DNA from 3 places in the Streptomyces sp. NPDC005576 genome. Region 1 is predicted to be linked to each of the others. Evidence: riboswitches for the same ligand, from Rfam matches in the RefSeq annotation. Region 1 holds a riboswitch; each other region holds the start of a gene.
What was found. Region 1 has a riboswitch for cyclic di-AMP ahead of ACFYPN_RS32785 (M23 family metallopeptidase). Riboswitches for the same ligand answer to the same signal wherever they lie in the genome.
Positions count from the first base shown of each region.

Region 2: linked by a shared signal. The riboswitch ahead of ACFYPN_RS09095 (transglycosylase family protein) and the one ahead of ACFYPN_RS32785 (M23 family metallopeptidase) in region 1 are both predicted to bind cyclic di-AMP.
Region 3: linked by a shared signal. The riboswitch ahead of ACFYPN_RS24850 (LysM peptidoglycan-binding domain-containing M23 family metallopeptidase) and the one ahead of ACFYPN_RS32785 (M23 family metallopeptidase) in region 1 are both predicted to bind cyclic di-AMP.

Region 1 covers NZ_JBIAJC010000032.1:18,220-23,538, forward strand. Annotated here, with positions in the region: gene ACFYPN_RS32775 (PrsW family glutamic-type intramembrane protease) at 1-1,058, shown strand, start outside; gene ACFYPN_RS32780 (aldo/keto reductase) at 1,068-2,015, opposite strand; gene ACFYPN_RS32785 (M23 family metallopeptidase) at 2,192-3,247, opposite strand; cyclic di-AMP (ydaO/yuaA leader) riboswitch at 3,259-3,412, opposite strand; gene ACFYPN_RS32790 (PP2C family protein-serine/threonine phosphatase) at 3,760-4,908, opposite strand.
Region 2 covers NZ_JBIAJC010000004.1:220,737-226,055, reverse strand. Annotated here, with positions in the region: gene ACFYPN_RS09100 (transglycosylase family protein) at 78-1,160, shown strand; cyclic di-AMP (ydaO/yuaA leader) riboswitch at 1,451-1,632, shown strand; gene ACFYPN_RS09095 (transglycosylase family protein) at 1,636-2,388, shown strand; gene eno (phosphopyruvate hydratase) at 2,697-3,983, shown strand; gene ACFYPN_RS09085 (septum formation initiator family protein) at 4,086-4,580, shown strand; gene ACFYPN_RS09080 (DUF501 domain-containing protein) at 4,697-5,242, shown strand; gene ACFYPN_RS09075 (Ppx/GppA phosphatase family protein) at 5,239-5,319, shown strand, end outside.
Region 3 covers NZ_JBIAJC010000014.1:126,696-132,014, reverse strand. Annotated here, with positions in the region: gene ACFYPN_RS24865 (XRE family transcriptional regulator) at 1-507, shown strand, start outside; gene ACFYPN_RS24860 (DUF6126 family protein) at 581-760, shown strand; gene ACFYPN_RS24855 (tyrosine-protein phosphatase) at 863-1,666, opposite strand; cyclic di-AMP (ydaO/yuaA leader) riboswitch at 2,095-2,250, shown strand; gene ACFYPN_RS24850 (LysM peptidoglycan-binding domain-containing M23 family metallopeptidase) at 2,255-3,166, shown strand; gene ACFYPN_RS24845 (SGNH/GDSL hydrolase family protein) at 3,341-4,171, shown strand; gene ACFYPN_RS24840 (STM4011 family radical SAM protein) at 4,357-5,250, opposite strand; gene ACFYPN_RS24835 (STM4012 family radical SAM protein) at 5,264-5,319, opposite strand, start outside.

The DNA of each region.
Region 1 (5,319 bases):
AGTTCAACGGGATCGTCGACGGCATCGTGGCGGCGGGATTCACCGCGACCGGCTTCGCGTTCAGCGAGAACATCCTCTACCTCGGCAACGCCTTCGGCGAGGACCGACAGCTGGGGACGGTGGGGATCGTGTCACTGACGGTCGGCACCTTCTTCGTGCGGATCGTCCTGTCGCCCTTCGCGCACCCGGTCTTCACGGCGCTCACCGGCATCGGATTCGGCCTCGCCGCCGCGAGCCGTGCCGGGGGCCGCCGACGACGGGTGGGCCGGATCGCGCTCCCGCTGCTCGGGCTGTTGCTCGCGATGGGCATGCACGCCTTGTGGAACAGCTCGGCCACTTGGGGACCGTACGGCTTCTATCTGGTCTACGGCGCCGCCATGATGCCCGCGTTCGGGCTGCTGACCTGGCTGGCGATCTGGTCACGCGGACGGGAACTGCGGACGCTCGCGGCGGAGTTCCCGGCGTACGCGATGGCCGGCTGGCTCACCCCGGCCGAACCGCTCGCGCTCGCCTCGATGCGCGCCCGGGGCATGGCCCGGGACCTCGCGCGGCACTGGCACGGGACGTCGGACCGGTCCCGGGGCCGGGCGGCGGCCCGGGCCGTCGCGGAGTACGAGTCGTTCGCGACCTCGCTGGCCGCGCTGCGGCGGGACGCCCGGCGCGGCGTGGTGGGCGGCGACTTCGCGGCGCGCGAGCAGGAGCTGCTGCACCACCTCTGGGAGCGCAGAGACGTCGCGGCCCCCGCGCTGAGCCACGCGGCCCGCAGTGTGTTCCGCCCGGCAGTCCGCCGCCCGGTGCCCCGTCCGTACGGCCCCGGCGCCCACGCCGCACACGGTGCCCACGCCCGGGGGTACGCGCCCCCGTCGCCGTACCCGCCGCGGCAGCAGCCCTGGCCCGCGGCAACGGGCGCGCAGGGGGCCTCGCCCCCGACTCCGTACGGACAGGGCACGGTGCCCCCCGGGGGCGCCGGGCAGCAGGCCCTCCCAGCGGAACCCCAGCAGCCGCCCCCGCACCGCCGGTACGGCGGCCACAACCCCTATCTGCAACCCCCGCAATAAGGCCGTCGCTCAGGCGGAGGCTTCCGTCAGACGGTTCAGTTCCTCATCGGTCAGCGTGAGGTCGGCGACCGCGAGCAGTGCCGGGAGCTGTTCCGGCGTACGGGCCGAGGCGATCGGCGCCGCGACCGTGGTCCGGGAAGCGAGCCAGGCCAGGGCGACGGTGGCGATCTCGGCTCCCCGCGCCTCGGCGACGGCGTCGAGCGCGCCCAGCACCTTCCGCCCCCGCTCGGACTCCAGGTGCGCCCCGGCCTTCTCGGCGCGGGCGCTCTCCACCTGCGTACCGGGCCGGTACTTGCCGGTGAGGAAGCCCGAGGCCAGCGCGTAGTACGGGACCGCGCCCAGACCGGTCTCGGCGGCGAGGTCCTGCGCGGCGCCCTCGTAGGTGTCGCGGGAGACCAGGTTGTAGTGCGGCTGGAGGGCGACGTACCGGGCCAGCCCCTCGCGCTCGGAGAACGCGAGCGAGGCGCGCAGGCGCTCGGGGCTGATGTTGGAGGCGCCGATCTCGCGGACCTTGCCCTCCTTCACCAGGTGGTCGAGGGCGGTGACGATCTCCTCCACCGGGACGCTCTCGTCGTCGAAGTGCGTGTAGTAGAGGTCGATGTGGTCGGTGTCGAGCCGCCGCAGGGACTCCTCCACCGCGCCCTTGATCGTGTGGGGGGCGAGTCCCCGGTACTGGGGGTGGGCACCGACCTTGGTGGCGACGACGACGTCCGCGCGGTTGCCGCGGGCCTTGAGCCACTTGCCGATCAGCGTCTCCGACTCGCCGCCCTGGTTTCCGGGGGCCCAGGCCGAGTACGAGTCGGCGGTGTCGACGAAGTTGCCGCCGGCCGCGGCGTAGGCGTCCAGCACCGCGAAGGAGTGCGCCTCGTCGGCGGTCCAGCCGAAGACGTTGCCGCCGAGAGCGAGCGGGAAGACCTCGAGGCCGGACGTTCCGAGCTTGCGAAGGGAAGTAGCCATGAGGGTTTCAACGGAGCGGACGCCCGACCGTATTCCGGCTCCGGGCCTCGGAAGCGGCTTTTGTCGGCCGTTCCAACAGCGGCTCCGGCGCGCTTCCGGCAGGATCCTGGCAGCACGGAGGGTCCGGCAGCCCTGACGTCGGGGGAGCGTCGGGGCTGCCGGGGATGAGGGCGGCGTCAGACCGTGAGGCCCATGCCGGTCAGCCAGGCCATCGGGTCGATGCCGGCGCCGTCCGGGGTGTGGACTTCGAGGTGGAGGTGCGGGCCGGTGACATTGCCGGTCGCTCCGACGCGGCCGATGGTGTCGCCGGTGCTGACCTGCTGGCCGGCGACGACGTCCATGGAGGACTGGTGGCAGTACCAGATCTCCGTACCGTCGTCGAGTTCCAGGACCGTGCGGTACCCGTACGAGCCCGACCAGCCCGCCGACTTGACCGTCCCGCCGTGCACGGCCTTGACCGGGGTACCGGTCGGCGCCGCAAAGTCGAGGCCGGTGTGGTGCCCGGAGGCCCACATGGTGCCGGCCTCGCCGAAGGTGGAGGTGATCGTGTACGCGGAGGTGGGGAGCGAGTAACTGGCGGCGAGCTTGGCGAGTCTCTCGGCCTCGGCCTTCTTCGCCGCGGCCTCCTCGGCCGCCCTCTTCTCCGCCGCGGCCTTCGCCGTGGCCGCGTCCTGCTGCTTCTCCGCCTCGGTGGCGGCCTTGGTCGCGGCCGCCGCCTCCTCCGCCGCCTTGGCGTCCGCGTCGGCGGCGGACTGCTGCTGCTCGGCCTGCTGGAGGATACGGGCGCGCAGTGCCTCGCCCGCGTCGGCGGCACCCTGCTCGGTCTTCGCGGTGGTGAGCCCGGCCGCGGTGAGCGGCGCGGACGCCACCACCGGCGCGGTGGGCGTGTCGGACTCGACCGCGGTGATCAGAGCACCCAGCCCGGGGAGGGACTTGGCGTCGGGAAGACTGTCCGCGAGCGAATCGGGAAGGGAGATGGAGACCGGCGGCTTGCTCTGCGCGGTGGCCATGCCGCCCGCACCGACGGCCGCGATGACGCCGACGCCGAGGACGGTGGAACTACGCGCGAGACCGCGCTGCTTGGCCACGCGGTGCCGGCCGCGTACGGGGCGGAGGGAATCCTCGGTGGGGTTCCATTCCTCCCAGGCCCTGTCGGCGTCGCCGGGGAAGCCGAACCCCTCACGGGTGGCAAAGGGTGACGGGGCCTCGGGGGCAGGCTGGTTGGACGCCACGTGGGCGCACTCCTTTCCTTCCTTCTCGCCTACCGGGTTAGCTGACGGGTTCGGAGCAGGAAGGTCTCCTACGGACGCCCGGTGTCTCTTCCGAGACACAGGTGTCCGATTCACCCCAAGAAGGTGGTTCCCCGGTTCCCTTGCGGAATTCGGCGCTCGCGCACGGCGCCGTCTCTGACGACGGCTGGGACGACCGCGCTGCGTTATCGAACGTTAATAGACAGACGGCTCCGATTCCAAGCCGCTCCCCTTGATCATTCCTGCTTCGGGCCGGGATTTACCTGGGCATTCATGCACTCATCGGGGCGACTTGCGAGCAGACTCCGCACCCCGGATTATCTGACGGTATGTCATCTGTTATCGAGCGGCACCGTGCTGCTACGGACCGTCGCCGAGTCGGCCGAACCTCCACACACCACCCCGACGGGCCCCGAGGGACACTGCCGGACGCCGACGGACACCGTCGGCGTCCGGAGGGAGATCGCAGAGGCTCCGGGAAGGCCGTAATCGCGTCAGCGGCCCACGATCGGCACGGTGGTCCGGCGTGCCGGCTGGTCCTCCGCCGGCCGGGCGACCGCGAGCAGCGCCAGGTCGTCCGTCGAACGGCCACCGGTGTGCAGCCGGACGTCGTCGGTGAGTGCCGAGAGCAGCTCGTCGGGACCGGGGAAGATCCGGCCGCGCAGCCGCTCCGCCGGGTCGTAGAACACACCCGCCCGGTCGCGCGCCTCGGAGAGCCCGTCCGTGTAGGTCAACAGCGTCGCGCCCGGCGGGAGGTCCCACTCGTCCACCCGGTCCGGCCAGGTGCCCAGGGCCATGCCGAGCGGCAGCGCGGGCGTACTGGGCCGCAGCACGTCCAGCGCTCCTCCGGCATGCAGCAGCAACGGTTCGGGGTGGCCCCGGTTGACGATCCGCAGTGTCTCGGAGCCCGGCGGAATCTCGGCGAGCACCGCGGTGACGAATCCCTCCACCGGATCGAGCCCCCCGCGCCGCGCCGCGTCCCTGGCCAGCGCGCGCTCCAGCCGCTGCGCCACCCCCTCCAGCGACTCCTCCTGCTCGGCGGCCTCCCGGAACGCGCCGATGATCACCGCCACCGCCTCCACCGCGTCGAGCCCCTTGCCCCGGACGTCGCCCAGTACGAGGCGTACCCCGTACGGGGTGTCCGCGACGGCGAACAGGTCTCCGCCGACGTACTCGTCCGCCTGCGCCGCCTCGTACCGCGCGGCGACGTGGAGTCCGCCGACCCGGTCGGCCGGCACGGGAAGCACCGCGCGCATGGCGGTCTCCGCGATGATCCGGGCAGAGGCGAGCTGCTCGTTGCCGCGTCGGACGACTCCGTTGATGACGAGCGCCAACACGGCCGCGGTGGCCACGGTGAGCGTCTCGATGATCGGAACGATCTGCCCGAGCGTTCCCACGTACACCCGCATCGCGATGACGGCGGTCAGCGACGCGACGCCGATCCGGACGGTGCCGGCCCGGGAGGCGAACGGCGCGGCGATCAGGGGAGCAGCGACGAACAGGGGCACCGCCGTGAAGCGTGGCGGTGACGCGATGTCGAAGACGAGCCCGCCCACGATGAGCAGGGCAGGCAGGACCCGCACGAACCGCCGGGCGCTCACACCCCCGGACGTCCAGCCATCCCCGTACAGCCGTTTCCCCACCTCTGCGCTTCTCCTGCCCTGTCCCGCCACGGCTGCGGAACCTACCGTTCCCCGCCCGGGCTATCCCGAACCGCGCCGCGCGGCGACTCCCCGTCGTCCATAGGGGGGAGCGCACGGCTCCCCTTCGAGCGCCCCCCACCGCCGGCGTACGCCGGGTGCACCGGCCCGGTGGGGTGGGGGGATTGATCCTTGTCCGGCGAACGCCGGTGCGCCCCGCACGTGAGCGGCGGAGCAGCCGCCCCGGACACCCGGACACCTGTCAACGCGTTCGATCGAATGACACCGACCGTACGGGAGTGCGAGAGGTTTCCTGGATGGACCAGTTCATGCCCGTTGCGGCAGATCTTTACGCCGCCGGACCGAGGGTGCGGACCGAGCGGACGATGCCCACGAACGGACACACGCGAGCGA
Region 2 (5,319 bases), on a different contig from region 1:
GTGACACACGTTCGAGTCCCGCTAGGTTCACGGTTCGACGCATCAGTTCACCCGTCAGTCACACGGAAGGCACTCCCATGGGCTCCGCGAACGGCAGACACCGCCGCCCTCGCCAGGCACCCGCCATCGTCGTCGCAGCCGGCGTGACAGGCTCCGCCCTCGCGATTCCGCTCCTCGCCGCGACCAGCGCCGGCGCCGCGGACGCGACCACCTGGGACAAGGTCGCCGAATGCGAGAGCGGCGGCACCTGGAGCGCAGATTTCGGCAACGGTTACTACGGCGGACTGCAGTTCTCCCAGGAGACCTGGGCGAGCTACGGCGGCACGGACTACGCGCAGCGCGCGGACCTCGCCAGCCGTACCCAGCAGATAGCCGTGGCGGAGAAGGTCCTCGACGCCAAGGGCCCGCAGGCGTGGCCCGGGTGCGCGGTGATCTCCGGGCTGGCGCCCGCGGGGTCCCTGATCGGTGTCGACCCCGGCTCCACGTCCGCCACGAACGCGGGCGCCTCGGCCGGCATCATCCCGGACGCGGACGGCGCCCCCGCTTCGACCGGCACCACGGGGTCGAAGCGCGCCTCGGGCTCGACCGGCGCCTCGGACTCCGGCGGCACGACCGGTTCCACCGGCGGCAGCACCACGCCGAGCCCCGACGCCTCCGTGACTCCCTCGCCCACCGGATCGGCCAGCCCGGGCAGCACCACGCCCGGGAAGAGCGGTACGGAGAGCGGCGCGACGGCCGGCACGGCAACCGGTGACCCCACCGCTGACACCACGACCGGCGGCAAGCACCGCGGGACGCCCGACGTGGACGAGGCGTCCTCCGACGCCTCGCGCGAGACCGGCCGGCACGCCTCGCGCGGCGGCACCGACGCGCGCGAGGACACGACGCTCGCGACGGACGGCACGTACACGGTCCGGACCGGCGACAACCTCTCCGCGATCGCCGACGCGCAGCACCTTTCCGACGGCTGGACCAAGCTCTACCAGGCCAACGAGGAAGTGATCGGATCGGACCCCGACCTGATCCTGCCCGGCCAGGAGCTCGATCTGAGCGCGCCGACCCTCTCCGGAGGGGCCGACTCCGCTCCGAACACGACCGCAGCCGCCTCCGACACGCCGGAGACCGCTCCCGACACGGCGGAGACCGCCCCCGCCAAGTGATCAAATTCGGGAAAACACCTCAAAAAGAGGGGTAGTTAAGGGGCCTATGTCCACTTTTGCGAAAGTGAGACATGGGTCTCTTCACTGTTCTGGCGTGTCGCGGTCACAGAGGCTCGCGGATGTCCGCTTTGACCTGCGAAAACGGGAATTCGAGCATGGCCAGTAAGGTCTGATTGTCCGATATAACCATCATTGAATGTAGGGGCGCCCTCTGTTTACGGTCGGAACCGCTCGCACCGCGGGCCCCGTCGACCGTCACGCCGAATCCTGCCGTCGGTCGAAGGGAACAGACGCGTAAAGCGCCGTAGGCAGGAGCGGGGGACCCAGGTAAGCCGCCGGTATCGGACGGCCCGTCGGAAACGAGGGGCGGGCCGGGACCGGCTAGGGGTTAAGCCACACGCAAGGACGTGTGGCCGGGCACTCATTGGCCCGAACCCGACAGCTCACCTCGTAGGCGTCGGTGAGGAGATCCTCCATGCTGCTGTCCAGCAACGGTAAGCACCGCCGCTCGTCCAAGGCCGTCCGTATGGCCACGCTCGCCGGCGTCGCAGGTGCCGCCATCGCCCTCCCGCTGATGGGCGCCACCAACGCTTCCGCCGCCTCGGTCGCCACCTGGGACGCCGTCGCCCAGTGCGAGTCCGGTGGCAACTGGTCCATCAACACCGGCAACGGTTACTACGGCGGACTGCAGTTCTCGCAGTCCAGCTGGGCCGCCGCCGGCGGTACGAAGTACGCCCCCCGCGCCGACCTGGCCACCAAGGACCAGCAGATCGCCACCGCCGAGGTGCTGCTCGACCTCCAGGGTCCGGGCGCCTGGTCCTGCGCCGGCGCCGGCAACCTCACCAATGACGGTGTGACCCCGGGCGTCGACACGGGCTCCTCCGCGAGCACCGACACCTCCACGAGCACCGACACCTCCACGAGCACCGGCTCGACCGCGACCGAGGACAGCGCCGCCACGGCGACGCCGGACCGCACCACCGACTCGCAGGCCGCCTCCCGCAGCGAGGAGCGTCCGGCCGCGAAGTCCGAGACCGTCACCACCCCGACCGGCGGCAAGGTCGAGAAGGGCGACGGCGAGTACAAGGTCGTCACCGGCGACACCCTCAGCACCATCGCCGACAAGCAGGGCGTCAAGGGTGGCTGGCAGAAGCTGTTCAAGCTGAACCACGACATCGTCGACGACGCCGACCTCATCTTCCCGGGTCAGCAGCTCCACCTGAAGTAAGCACGAACCACTCCTCCCCGGAACGGCGGTGTCCGGCGGCACCCCCTTCCCTCTCCCTGGCCCGGCGCGCACTCCCCCCGCGCACCGGGCCAGGGCCCTTTCCCACTCCCGCCCGCGGGCCGCTTCCCCCGCCGTACCGCGAACTGCCGGACGCCGTACCGCCCGACGTTATGTTCCGTACGGAAACAATGTGTAGGCTCGTCGTGTCACTGGACGGACGGTCGGCTGGCCGATGTCCTGTGTCCGGTTAGGCTCTAGTCGCAAGGCTGAAGAGCCCCGCACAGTCAGCGTCACATCGCCAGAAGGAGATGCTCGTGCCGTCCATCGACGTCGTCGTAGCCCGGGAAATCCTCGACTCGCGGGGTAACCCCACGGTCGAGGTCGAAGTTGGTCTCGACGACGGCAGCACGGGCCGTGCTGCCGTTCCGTCCGGCGCCTCCACCGGAGCGTTCGAAGCCGTCGAGCTTCGCGACGGTGACCCCAAGCGTTACCTGGGCAAGGGTGTCGAGAAGGCCGTCCTCGCCGTCATCGAGCAGATCGGCCCGGAGCTCGTCGGCTACGACGCCACCGAGCAGCGCCTGATCGACCAGGCGATGTGCGACCTGGACGCCACGGAGAACAAGGGCTCGCTCGGCGCCAACGCCATCCTCGGCGTCTCGCTGGCCGTGGCCCACGCCGCCTCCGAGGCCGCCGACCTCCCGCTCTTCCGCTACCTCGGCGGCCCGAACGCGCACCTGCTGCCCGTTCCGATGATGAACATCCTGAACGGTGGGTCGCACGCCGACTCCAACGTCGACATCCAGGAGTTCATGATCGCCCCGATCGGCGCGGAGTCCTTCTCCGAGGCCCTGCGCTGGGGTGCGGAGACGTACCACACGCTGAAGAAGGTCCTCAAGACCAAGGGCCTCTCCACCGGTCTCGGCGACGAGGGCGGCTTCGCCCCGAACCTCGAGTCCAACCGCGCCGCCCTCGACCTCATCGTCGAGGCCATCAAGGAGGCCGGCTTCGTCCCCGGCCGTGACATCGCGCTCGCGCTCGACGTCGCCGCGTCCGAGTTCTACAAGGACGGCAAGTACGAGTTCGAGGGCAAGTCCCGCTCGGCCGCCGAGATGACCGAGTACTACGAGGAGCTCGTCTCCGCGTACCCGCTGGTCTCCATCGAGGACCCGCTGTACGAGGACGACTGGGCCGGCTGGAAGGTCATCACCGACAAGCTCGGCGCCAAGGTGCAGATCGTCGGCGACGACCTCTTCGTGACCAACCCCGAGCGCCTCGCCCGTGGCATCGAGGAGGGCTCGGCCAACGCCCTGCTCGTCAAGGTCAACCAGATCGGCTCGCTGACCGAGACCCTGGACGCCGTCGAGCTCGCGCAGCGCAACGGCTTCAAGTGCATGATGTCCCACCGTTCCGGCGAGACCGAGGACGTCACCATCGCCGACCTCGCCGTCGCCGTGAACTGCGGCCAGATCAAGACCGGCGCCCCGGCCCGCTCGGACCGCGTCGCCAAGTACAACCAGCTGCTGCGCATCGAGGAGATCCTCGACGACGCCGCGGTGTACGCAGGCCGCTCGGCGTTCCCCCGCTTCAAGGGCTGATCCACGGCCCGTGAGGGCCCGGTTCCACCAGCCTCCGTCCGTCCCCGCACTCGGTCCCGTACCGTGTGCGGGGACGGACGTGCGTGACGGGGAGGCATGAACATGGCCGTGAAGGACCGCGACCGGTTCTCCACCGCGACCAGGCTGCGGCTGCTCGGCGAGCAGACGGCGGCCCGGGTCTACCGCTCCCAGAACCGCCGTCAGGCCCACCGCTCCCGGCTCACCGGCCGCGCCGCGTTCCTGGCGCTGATCGTCTGCACCCTGATCGTGGCGCTGGCCTACCCCATGCGGCAGTACGTCTCCCAGCGCGAGGAGATCGCCGACCAGGAGCGGACGCTGCAGGACGCCGGGAAGCGCGCCGAGGAGCTGCGGGACGAGAAGGCCCGCCTCCAGGACGACGCGTACATCCGCCGCCTCGCCCGCGAGCACCTCCACTACCTCCTCCCCGGCGAAACCGGCTACACCGTGGTCGACCCCGACGCGGCGGCCGACGACCGGGGCGAGCCCGGCGCCGACGGCCGGCCCTGGCACTCCAACCTCTGGGACGGCGTGGACAGCGCGGACGGCTCCGGCGACTCCGACTCCGACGGCGACTGAGCCCCGCCCACCGCGGCCAGGCACACTGGTCCGAGCAGAAACGCGTACCGGTGCGTCCCGCCGCACCCACAGCACCGCACCCCACAGCAGCAGCTCCGAGCAGAACCAAGGCAGGCATGGACACGCCCCCTCCGCAGACCGAATCCACTCCGCCCACCGACGCGGACATCGCCGCGTTCGAGCAGCAGCTCGGACGCCCGCCTCGCGGGCTGCGCGCCATCGCGCACCGCTGCCCCTGCGGCAACCCGGACGTGGTGGAGACCCAGCCCCGTCTGGAGGACGGCACGCCGTTCCCGACGACGTTCTACCTGACGTGCCCGCGCGCCGCCTCGGCGATCGGCACGCTGGAGGCGAACGGCGTCATGAAGGAGATGACCGAGCGCCTGGGCACCGACCCGGAGCTGGCCGCCTCCTACCGTGCCGCGCACGAGGACTACATCGCCCGCCGCGACGCCATCGAGGTCCTGGAGGGTTTCCCGAGCGCCGGCGGCATGCCGGACCGGGTGAAGTGCCTGCACGTCCTGGTCGGCCACTCGCTGGCCGCCGGACCCGGCGTGAACCCGCTCGGCGACGAGGCCATCGCCCTGCTGCCCGAGTGGTGGGCGAAGGGCCCCTGCGTCACGCCCTGCACGCCGGAGCAGCCGGCCGGGGAGTCCGCGTGACCACGACCCGGGTGGCTGCCATCGACTGCGGCACCAACTCCATCCGGCTGCTCGTCGCCGACATCGACCCCGCCACC
Region 3 (5,319 bases), on a different contig from region 1:
CAGCGCGCGGGACTCTCCCCGGCCCATCTCTCCCGGCTGGAGACGGGAAACCGTCAGCCCTCGCTGCCGGTGCTCCTGGGTCTCGCCAGGATTTACGGTACGACCGTGTCCGAGCTCCTCGGCGAGATCCCCCCGGAACGCGACGCGATCGTGCGGGGCGGCCGGTTCGACGGACCCGAGGCAGACGGTTGGATGTACCGCAGGGCCGGCGGCCCGGGCCGTGCCATGCAGGCCCTGCGTGTACGCGTCCCGTACGGCGCCCAGGGCGACTTGGTGCGCGTCCACCCGGGGGAGGAGTGGCTCTACGTCCTCGAAGGGCGGCTCCGCCTCACCCTCGGCGAATCCGCGCATGAACTCGGGCCCGGGGACAGCGCCCACTTCGACTCGCTCACCCCGCACCGGATCGCGGCTGCCGGGCCGGAGGGCGCCGAGCTGATCTTCGTACACACCCTGTTGCAGAGCCCCGCCGCCGAGCTGTGCCTCGGCGACGGGACCCGCCGGCGCTGACCGCGCCCGGCACCCTGGCGCCGAGCCCATTCCACGAACGCCCCGACCCGGGCGTTCGGCAGAGAGGACCGTCATGTCCGATTCGGAGCACTACGACCCGCTGACCCCCCGGCAGACCGGCGAGGTCCGGGACACCCAGGAGCGGAAGATGCCGCGCGGGATGGTCATCCGGCTCGTCGCCTACCTGGTGGCCGGGCACGTCGTCGCGGCCTTCCTCTACATCCTGTTCGCCGTCGCCGGCGGCAACCGGTAGCGGGTCCCGCTCACGCCGGGGCGGCCCCACGGCGACGGTCCCGACTCGCCGCTGCGGGGCTCCCCGCCCCAGCCCGATCCAGCCCGATCCGGACGCACGGACTCAGTCCAGCAGCCTCTCGCGCAGTCGCTCCCGGACCTCCCCGGACAGTCCCAGCCCCTCGGCGAAGTAGCGCTCCGAGGTGCTCCACTCCTCCTCGATGGTGGCGAAGGCGGCGTCCAGGTAGTCGATGTGCGCGCCGAAGAGCGGGTTGAGCAGGCTCAGCACCTCGGCGGAGACCGCGGGGTCCGCGCTGTCGCCGCGCCGCAGCCGGTACCGGCGGTGGGCGTCGTTGGACTTGAGGTAGTCCGCCGCGATGGCCTCGCGCTCCACCCCGACCGCCAGCAGGGTCACCGCCATCGTCAGACCCGCCCGGTCCTTGCCCGCCGCGCAGTGCATCAGCGCCGGCACGCTGTCCTCCGCCAGCGCGTGCAGTACCCGGCTGTGCTCGGCCGTGCGGTCGGTGATGATCGAGCGGTACGACGCGAGCATGCGCGCCCTGCCCTTGCCGTCGGCGAGCAGCGAGCGCAGTTGAGCGAGGTCGCCCTCCCGCACCAGACGCCAGAAACCCGCCCCGTCGGCGGGGTCCGAGAGCGGGATGCGGACGTTGCGCACACCCGGCAGCTCCACGTCGAAGCCGTCGAGCTTCTGGTCGGCCGCATTGCGGAAGTCGAAGACCGTGTGAAGGCCGAGCCGGCCGAGGAAGACGGCGTCCTCAGCGGTGGCGGCGGCGAGGTGACCGCTGCGGAACAGCCTCCCGTGCCGTACCCGTCGTCCGTCGGTGGTGGGCAGTCCGCCCACGTCCCGGAAGTTACGGACCCCGCTCAGCTCGGGCTCGGCCGGCGAGAACTGCGGCACCTGCGTCACAGCGGCTCCTCGGTGCTTCTGGGCGCCGGCGCTGCTCGCCGACGTCGGCTCGTCGCGACCCTACGACATCGCTCCTCGGACCCGAAGTGCCGCGGGCGGCTCCTCGGTCGCTGAGGAACCGTCATCAGTGACCTGCGCGACATGTCCGTAATGTATTGAATTTAGCCAACATCATCCGTTTATGGGGGAAATGGTGGGTGATCTGGTGAGCGGGATCATATCCGTGACCCTGCGTGGCCGAGTCGCCGGAGGGCGGTCCTTCCGCCGTGCGGAATGCCAAGATCCATAATCCACGGAGGGTGACCGGTAAAGCGGGCCGATATCGCCACGGGGATTCCGTTCCGCTTGCGATGGCTTGTTCCGTCCGGCCCGGCTCGATTACGTTCACCATCACTCCGGACGGACCGCCTAATCCTGCCGCCGTCCGGAATTCGCACTCACTGATGCGTGGCAGGAGCGGGGGACCCAGGTAAGCCGCCGACCGGAGTTGTTCCGGACGGCTCGGGGTGAAGTCGCGTTTCCATGCGACCGGGCATCTCCAGCCCGAACCCGACAGCTCACCTCGTAGGCGCCGGAGAGGAATTCACCATGCCCATCCCGGGTAAGCACCGTCGTAAGAAGTCCGGCCCGATCGCTCGCGGCGTCCTCGCCGTAGGAGCCGGCGGCGCCGTTCTCGCCCTGCCGCTCCTCGGAGCCACGGGCGCCCACGCCGCTGAGCAGTCGGCCCCCGCCGCTGCCCAGTCCGCCCAGCAGTCCGCCCAGACCTACAAGGTCGTCCCGGGCGACTACCTGGCGAAGATCGCCGCCCAGCACAAGATCAAGGGTGGCTGGGAGAAGCTCTACCAGGACAACCGCGAGGTCGTCGGCGGCAACCCGAGCCTGATCCTCCCGGGCATGAAGCTGACGCTCGGCGCCCAGGCGTCCGGCTCGGCGTCCACGGCGTCCTCCTCGGCCGCCTCCTCCGCGAAGGCCGAGACGAAGACCGAGGTCAAGACCGAGGCGAAGACGGCGGCCACGACCGGAACGAAGACCGCCCCGGCGACCGCGACGGAGTCCGCCGCGACCGCCACCAATGCCGCTGACAGCAACAGCTCCGGCTGGACCACCCCGGTGGCCAACGCGACCGTCACGACCCAGTACCACGCCTCCGGCTCCATGTGGTCCAGCGGTTACCACACCGGCTCCGACTTCAGCGCCGCCACCGGCACCGTCATCCGCGCCGTCGGCCCCGGCACCGTCGTCTCCGCCGGCTACGACGGCGCCTACGGCAACGAGGTCATCATCAAGCACGCCGACGGCATGTACTCCCAGTACGCGCACCAGTCGCAGCTGATGGTCCAGGCCGGCCAGACCGTCACCGGCGGCCAGCGGATCGGCCTCTCGGGTGCCACCGGCAACGTCACCGGCCCGCACCTCCACTTCGAGATCCGCACCACCCCGAGCTACGGCTCGGACGTGGACCCGATCGCCTACCTGCGTCTCCACGGCGTCTCCATCTGAGACAACTCCGCTTGACGGTCGTCACGATCCGTCAGGGCTTGGAGGGGCGGTACGCGCAAGCGTGCCGCCCCTCTACTTATTCCGGCTTTACCAAAAACTGACCGGGTGGTCTATCTCACCCCACGTCAACCCCCTCTTACGGTCGCACAGGTCACATGGGAAGAGGCAGGATATGTGGTCGTGGCAGACGGTTCGAGAATCCAGAAGACAGACATCATCGGGTCGTACGCGGCGATCGGCGACAGTTTCACCGAAGGAGTGGGAGACCCCGGACCCGACGGGACTTATGTCGGCTGGGCGGACCGTTTCGCGGTTCTCCTCGCGGATCAGCTTCCCGTCCTCGACGGGGCGACGAACTCCGATTCCCCGCACGGAGAATTCCGGTACGCCAATCTCGCGGTACGCGGACGACTCCTCGACCAGATCGTCGAGGAGCAGGTACCCCGCGCCAAGAAGCTCGCCCCGGACCTGGTGAGCTTCTGTGCCGGGGGCAACGACGTCATCCGGCCCGGCACGGACCCCGACGACCTGGCCGAACGCTTCGAGCGCGCGGTCGCCGAACTCACCGACGCGGTCGGCACCGTCATGGTCACCACCGGCTTCGACACCCGCGGCGTGCCGGTGCTGCGCCACATGCGCGGCAAGATCGCCACCTACAACGTCCACCTGCGGGCCATCGCGGACCGCTACCACTGCCCGGTGCTCGACCTCTGGTCCCTCCGCTCGATCCAGGACCGCCGGGCCTGGGACAACGACCGGCTGCACCTCTCGGCCGAGGGACACACCCGGGTGGCGTTGCGCGCCGCGCAGGTCCTCGGTCTGGAGACCCCGGCCGACCCCGACCAGCCGTGGCCCCCGCAGGCCCAGCGCAACACCTACGAAGTGCGGCGCGACAACATCCAGTGGGCCCGCGAGTACCTGGTGCCGTGGATAGGCCGCCGCCTGCGCGGTGAGTCCTCCGGCGACGAGGTCGCCGCTAAGCGGCCGGACCTGCTGCCGCTCTGAGCGGTGTGACCCCGCGGCCCACCAGGGCGTGTCTGATAATTCGCGTCGGATCAGCGGGCGGTGTCCGGCGCGGTGCATCGCAAGGCGGAGGATTGCCCGTGTACTGGATGTACTCGGGCAGTCCGACAACGCCGCGAGGTGCCGTGCCGGGCGCCGCACGCCCGGCGGGAATTGTCAGACACGCCCTACAGCAGGGGAAGCCGGAGACGTGACGGGCCCGCCGACGCTGGCCCGTCCGGCGCCGCCGGAACCCGCTCCAGGACGCCCCCGGCGAACACGTCGTACAACGGCAGCGACTCGAGGTGCACGTACCCGATGTGGCAGTCGCAGACCGCCAGCGGGCAGGCCCTCGGAGCAAGGGCCCGCCGGTAGCTCCCGTCGTAGAGGTTGCCCAGTTGCGCCTTGACGAAATGACACCGCCGCACGGTTCCGTCCCCGTCCACCGAGATCACCGACTCCCCGGTCCGGCAGGGCAGTCCCGCCGAGCGGTGCGGATGCCTGCTGTACGGGAAGAGCGGGTCGAGCGCCGTCCAGCGCTCCGCCTCCACGTCCGTGTACGTACGCCCCTCGGCGGCGTTCACCCACAGGTACACCTGCTCCGGCAGGGCCGCGCGCAGCCTTCGCGCCTCGGGGAGGTGCTCCTCGAAACCTACGACCCCGACGCTGTACCGCACCCCCGCCGCGGTCAGCTCCAGGCATCTGCCGAGGAACCGGTCGTACGGGGTCTGCCCCGGGTGGTACGTGCACCAGAGCGCCACCCGGCCCGGGGCCGCCTCGGAGAGCCACCCGGTCCTGCCGCTGAGATTCGTCTGGATCGCGACCCGCGCCACCTGCGGCAGACGGGACAGCTCGACCAGCGCCCGCCGGTACCAGGACCGCACCAGCCCTTCGCCCCACGGGGTGAAGAGCACCGAGACGCGATCCTCGGTCTGGGCGGCGACCCACGCCGTGAAGCGTTCGAGCGCCGCCCGGTCGGCCGACAGCTGCTCCCGGCTGTCCCGCCTCTTGGCGAACGGGCAGTACGGGCAGTCGTAGTCGCACGAGGCGAGCGGGCCCCGGTAGAGGATCGTCAGGTCCACGGGCCGCTCCTCACTACTTCGTCTCGTACGCGGCCATCGCGGCGCGTACGGCGGGGGAGAAGAGCGCGG